Linked DNA regions of Spartinivicinus marinus. The protein of the gene in region 1 interacts with the protein of each later gene in a pairwise test. Links are inferred from orthologs where the notes say so. Each region holds a gene or a part of one and is shown on either strand. Other genes may lie near its edges.

Evidence for each region.
Region 2: the proteins of mobA (region 1) and OQE68_RS19700 interact in binary tests that used the Escherichia coli proteins (3 or more experiments, as listed by UniProt). The link is inferred for Spartinivicinus marinus from one-to-one orthologs.

What each region holds. Positions count from the first base shown.
Region 1 is NZ_JAPJZK010000001.1:6,164,981-6,168,232, reverse strand. Bases 234-3,154 are described here. They hold mobA (molybdenum cofactor guanylyltransferase), read left to right. Parts: upstream 234-1,329; coding sequence 1,330-1,980; downstream 1,981-3,154. Other genes in these bases: OQE68_RS27130 (sialidase family protein), read left to right, coding at 2,849-3,154; OQE68_RS27135 (CPBP family intramembrane glutamic endopeptidase), read left to right, coding at 2,117-2,590; OQE68_RS27145 (sigma-54-dependent transcriptional regulator), read left to right, coding at 234-1,264. Also shown: more of OQE68_RS27145, read left to right, coding at 1-233; more of OQE68_RS27130, read left to right, coding at 3,155-3,252. UniProt on the Escherichia coli protein: Transfers a GMP moiety from GTP to Mo-molybdopterin (Mo-MPT) cofactor (Moco or molybdenum cofactor) to form Mo-molybdopterin guanine dinucleotide (Mo-MGD) cofactor.
Region 2 is NZ_JAPJZK010000001.1:4,396,978-4,400,144, forward strand. Bases 216-3,051 are described here. They hold OQE68_RS19700 (molybdopterin molybdotransferase MoeA), read left to right. Parts: upstream 216-939; coding sequence 940-2,163; downstream 2,164-3,051. Other genes in these bases: moaB (molybdenum cofactor biosynthesis protein B), read left to right, coding at 345-857; moaA (GTP 3',8-cyclase MoaA), read left to right, coding at 2,292-3,051. Also shown: OQE68_RS19690 (MarC family protein), read left to right, coding at 1-4; more of moaA, read left to right, coding at 3,052-3,167. UniProt on the Escherichia coli protein: Catalyzes the insertion of molybdate into adenylated molybdopterin with the concomitant release of AMP.

The DNA.
Region 1 (3,252 bases):
GCCAGAAATGAATGGTCACGATCTACTGTTGTATATTAAACAGCACTACCCGCAAATTCCGGTGTTATTAGCTACGGCTTATGGCAGCATTAATCAAGCCGTGCAAGCAATGAAGATGGGGGCTATTGATTATCTGGTAAAGCCATTTGCGCCAGAGGCGTTATTGGATATTGTTGGCAGGGTCATTACTGGCTGCTCTAATATCAAAGAAGCCGATAGCCCTGTAGCAGTAGCAGAAACCAGTCGACAGTTGTTGGCTTTAGCAAAGCGGGTAGCTGCTTCAGATTCTACTGTATTAATTTCAGGGGAAAGTGGCTCTGGTAAAGAAGTATTAGCCCGCTATATCCATCAACAATCAGCGAGGGTTAAACAACCTTTTATTGCAATTAATTGTGCTGCAATCCCTGAAAATATGCTGGAAGCCACTTTATTTGGCCATGAAAAAGGGGCGTTTACGGGTGCCTATCAAAGTATGCCAGGTAAATTTGAGCAAGCAGAGGGCGGCACATTATTGCTGGATGAAATTTCAGAAATGGCTTTGGGGCTGCAAGCTAAGTTATTACGGGTATTACAAGAAAGAGAAGTTGAGCGAGTCGGGGGCCGAAAAACGATTTCGCTAGATGTTCGAGTGCTAGCAACCACAAATAGAGACATGTTGGAGCAAGTGAAAGCGGGTAGTTTTCGTGAAGATTTATACTACCGGCTGTGTGTATTTCCACTGCAGTTGTTGCCATTACGGGAGCGACCAGCAGATATTGTGCCGATTGCCGAGCGATTATTTAGCCAGCATTGTCAAAAAATGCAGCGGGTGCCCGTGCACTTAGATGCATCAGCTAAACAACAATTGTTGCATTATCACTGGCCTGGCAATGTCAGGGAGCTGGATAATGCCATACAACGGGCATTAATTTTACAACCGGGCGATATCATTTATGCCAGTGACTTATGTGTTGACCTATCACCAGAGCAGCTGATGAGTGATATTCAGGTTAACTCACCTGTCTTTCATACAACTGTTCCCGTCGCCACTATGGTTGATTCGCCGCCATCAGAGATGTCGCTGTCAGAGTGTAGTCATCAGGCTCAGTTATGTGATGGCGTTCGACAACGAGAATTTCAGTTAATTATTGATGCGTTACGACAAGAGCAAGGTAAACGCAAAGAAGCAGCAGTGAAACTAGGCATTAGCCCGCGTACCTTACGTTATAAACTAGCGAAAATGCGGGAAGCTGGGATTAATGTGGAAGCTGCGATCGGGGGTTAGTCGATTTCATCATTCCTTTAAATATTGGTAAGCTTAGATGGTTTTATTTATTTGTTTAGAACCTTATGAGCGACTCAACTGATTTGTTACCTTCATGTGCGGAACATAAAATAACTGGCATTATTTTGGCCGGTGGCCAGGCAAGCCGAATGGGCTACCAGGACAAAGGCTTAATTGAATTAGCGGGTAAACCGCTGGTTAGTTGGGTTAAGCAGGCAATGGAGGGGGTGGCTACGGATGTCTACATTAGTTGCAATCGTCACTTCAATCAGTATCAGCAAATTACCAGGCAATTAGTAAAAGATGCTGAGCCAAACCAATATGAAGGCCCGTTAGCGGGTATTTTAGCAACGGCAAAACAAGTCGATACCCCTTGGTTATTGTGTGTACCCACTGACACCCCATTAATCACCGCAAGCTTGTTGGTCACTTGGATCAATGAAGTTAACTTAACTGCTAACCCAACCAGTTACTTACAAACGGAAAAGCAAGGACATTTTCTCCACTGCTTAGTTAAAAGGGCAGATGCATTGCGTATTGAACAGCAGTTACAACAAGGTAATCGCAAAGTGTTTGATTGGCTAACTGGTATAGAAGCTAAACCTTGGCAAGTACCCGCTTTATTTCATTCACAACTGATGAATATCAATACTCCCCAAGAACTGACAGCTGCTGGTGAATTGCTGAAAAAAAATACTTCAATTAGTGTTAAATAAAGAATGGTTATGAGCAGTTTATCCGTACTAGTGGTTGAAGATCAGCAAAATATTGGTTGCGCAGCTAGTTACAGCATATCAAAGTTATATTACGAACGGCTTGTTTAGATAACAACTGATATTATGATTTTTGTCAGTGATTATTATTGGGTATGCGGCAGGACTGGTGGGTGCTGAAAGAGTTCAATTACTCCATAGTCTATCTTGGAGGCAATTGGTCGTGGGAGGGGGGCTTTTTTATTACCTGGTACTGATTGGTTTAACCGAAGAAATTTTATTCCGAGGGTTGCCATTTTTTAACAATAATCATCATCCAGGCTTAATTATATTAATGAGCAGTGTGCTGTTTGCATTGTATCATTTTCATAATGGTTTACATACCTTGCCTTATTATTTCGCGTTAGGGGTGTTGTTGGCTGTATTGCGCTATTTTTCAGTATCTATATTGGCACTGGCGATAGGACATGGCCTATTTGATTTTATGGTTATCCTGGTTTGGCCCAGTACAGGCTTTCGATTTGGTGTGGCTGTTTTTTATGTGGTTTCGCCCATTGTGGTATTGGGTATTGCGGCGTTGGCCGGTTGGATGCTAAAGCAGCTGGATACCTGATGAGTCTTTTATGGTGCTTGCTTTTCATTAGCGGTATTTACTGACGGAAGTTAGATGAAATACCTTCCGTAAAATTGCATTTATACCTTCTATTAAGAGTTAAGCCATCTATACTTAACTATAAGCATTCTTTCGAAGTCAAAAAGCCAGTTGATGTTTAAGTATGTATACCCTCAGTTTTTCTCAGAAAGCTTACCTATTTCAAATCAAGTATTTTCAGAACAGTGTTGTAATGGCTAAGTGTTGGGCTTGCGTAGTATGTTGAATAATATTAGTAATTACAGCCTACTTAAAGCTTTTTTTGATAAGTATGCTTTTGTTCGCATCATTGCTATTACGCTTGTTTCCATCATTTTTATTCCAATGTTTCAGCAGGCCCTATTGTTAGATGATTTTCCTGCTTTTAGCTTAAAAAAATCAAGTAGTTATAGCAATAATCCATTAAGCAACCCGGTTTATACTGAGCAATTTGCCTCATCGGGTATTACACCCGAAGTGCATAGTGTATCAGTCGTTTTTACAGGTAATAACAATATGCATGCTTTTTGGTATGGAGGTGAGCGTGAGGGTGCTAAAGATGTAGCTATTTATACTGCACAACTCGACGTTAAGCGTAATCAGTGGCATAGCGAGAAATTGCTATTTAACCGGGCGAATCTAAG
Region 2 (3,167 bases), 1.8 Mb from region 1 along the record:
GTAGGTCAGGCTGGTTCCTGAGGAAACTGATAATGAGTTAGTGACTATTGACGAAAATCAATATGCATGCAAAAAGAACCAGTAAACTAAAATGCTTAAAACTGTAAAGCTAGGATAGGTAAAGTAAGCTGGCTATGCTGGATGACCACGTTGGCTAATAGTGTTGTAAGTTATTACAAAAATAAGCCATCAAATTAAGTCATCAATAGTCGTGAGGTTATTAGAGGCAATAAAAGGTCATAATAGATAAAGGTCGTAATAGATAAAAGTCATTTCGTTTTGATTCCGGCTTAAATCTATTTATGATGGTAGGCTAAATTACTCTTAGATTAGGATTAACCAAAGTGCATCAACATACTGATTTTATTCCACTAAATATTGCTGTGCTTACTGTAAGTGATACCAGGGATGAGTCTACTGATACATCGGGTCAGTTCTTGATTAGCGCTTTGCAGGAAGCAGGTCATCAATTAAAGCATCGGCAAATTATCAAAGATGACATCTACCATATTCGTGCCATTGTTTCTGAATGGATTTACGATGACGCTATACAAGTGGTATTGATTACTGGAGGGACGGGCTTTACTGGGCGTGACAGTACACCAGAGGCAGTAGCAGTATTGTTTGACAAGGAAGTAACGGGATTTGGTGAGTTGTTTAGGCAGGTCTCTAAAGAGGAGATCGGTACTTCTACACTTCAATCAAGGGCGCTAGCTGGGTTAGCAAACCATACAGTCATTTTCTGTTTACCAGGGTCAACAGGAGCTTGTAGGACTGGTTGGGAAAAAGTCATTCAACCACAGCTGGATAGCACGACACGCCCTTGCAACTTTGTGTGTCATTTGTTGCCGAATTGAAGTAAAGCAGCAGGATTGCGCTTGACTATCAATTAGAGGGCTTTAGCTAAAGTAGAATCAAAAAAGTGGAGAAAATAGTTTAATGAGCTGCTCAGAGAATAACCTTATTACAGTGAGCCAGGCAATTGCCCAAATTCAAGAAACCTTGGAACATAAGGCAGATGTTGAATGGCTGTCTTTGGCAGAAGCTGTAAACAAAGTGGTAGCAGCAGACCAATTGTCTACTTTAAATGTGCCCCCTGCCGCCAACAGTGCAATGGATGGCTACGGCTTCAATGCCAAAGACTTAGCCCCTGACCAGCCTACTCAATTGCCTGTTGGGTTAAGAGTGACTGCCGGTGACCAACCAGGAACACTACCCTCTGGTATGGCAGCAAGAATTTTTACGGGGGCTTTTATTCCTGCCAATGTTGATTTAGTCATACCCCAAGAACTAGTGAAGGTTACCAGTGATCAGATTGAGGTTCAGCCTGGCTGGCGAATAGGGCAGCATATTCGAAATGCTGGTGAAGATATTGCCGAAGGGCAGCAGGTAGTCGCTGCTGGTAAACGCTTGAGACCTCAGGAGCTTGGATTGCTGGCTTCCGTGGGAATTATGCAAGTACCGGTTTATAAGCCTTTAACGGTTGCTTTGTTTACCACTGGAGATGAGTTAATTGAACCTGGTCAGCCATTACCCGATGGCAAAATTTATAACTCAAACCGCTATACCCTAATGGGACTATTACAGCAAGGAGGCTTTAATATTATTGATGGCGGTACTTTGCCTGATCAGCACGAAGCGACTAAACAAGCATTATTAAAAGCCAGCCAGCAAGCTGATGCAATCATTACCACAGGTGGGGTTTCTGTGGGTGAAGAGGATTATGTACAGGACGTGATCCAGGAAAACGGCACAGTACATTTATGGAAGTTGGCTATCAAACCAGGTAAGCCACTACTATACGGGCAGCTGAATAAAAAGCCCGTGTTTGGTTTGCCTGGAAACCCTATTTCATCATTAGTCACTTATTTAATGGTGGCACGCCCTGCATTGCAGCAAATGCAAGGTTTACATGATACCCATCCAGCGAGTTATCGCTTTAAAGCTAACTTTGTTAAGAAGAAAAATCGTAGTCGAGCAGAATACCTTAGAGTGCAATTACAGGTACATGAAGATGAGCAAACTCTTGTAGCTTATCCTAAGCAAGGCTCAGGAGTGCTGTCATCTGCAAGTTGGGCGACTGGGCTGGCACTTGTGCCAGCAGACACAGACGTTAATCCTGGTGATTGGCTTGAATACTGGCCATTTAACGAGCTTGTCTAGTCATATAATATTGATCAATACGGCTTTTAAAGTGCAGTAAAATAGGTAATAGATAGTGTTGTTAGTGTTGTCCCTTCAATTATAGGATAGAGCACTAGATACTGTCAGGAGTGAAAGAGGTAATAATAATGAGTTCTCCATTAGTTGATCGCTTTGGCCGGAAGATTACCTATTTACGATTTTCGCTCACTGACCGTTGTGATTTCCGCTGTGTTTACTGCATGGCGGAAGATATGACATTTTTACCCAGACAAAAAATTTTAGGTTTGGAAGAAATTCTTCAAGTGGCTGAAACATTCGTTTCACTTGGAGTGAAGAAAATCCGTTTAACTGGCGGAGAACCACTTATTCGTCATAATGTCATCTGGTTAATTGAGCGTTTAACCGCATTACCAGGGCTGGATGAGTTACTGATTACCTCTAATGGTTCGCAGTTAGTTAAATATGCACCTGCTTTAGCTAAAGCAGGTATTAAACGAATTAATGTTAGTTTAGACACGCTTGATCCTACCGAATTTAAGCAATTAACCCGAACCGGTAACATTGAAAAGGTATTAGCTGGAATTCATGCTGCACAACAGGCAGGCATTGAAGGAATTAAGCTTAATGTTGTAGTGATGAAAGGGCGTAATCAGCATCAAATATTACCTTTGGTCGATTATGCTTTAGCCAATAAAGTGGATATCAGCTTTATTGAAGAAATGCCCTTAGGTGCTATTTCAGAGCATCAACGAGGACTAACTTTATGTACCAGTGAAGAAGTTAGAGATATTATCCAGCAGCAATATCAGCTAATGTCTTCTGCTTACGAAACCAATGGGCCGAGCCGTTATTGGCAAATACCTGGTTATCAAAATAAAATTGGTTTTATATCACCTCATAGCCATAACTTTTGTGGGGATTGTAATCGAGTAAGAGTAACAGCAGAAGGCAAGCTGCTGTTGTGTTTAGGTAATGAGCACTCAGCTGATCTTAAAAATATTATCCGGCGTTATCCAGGTGAG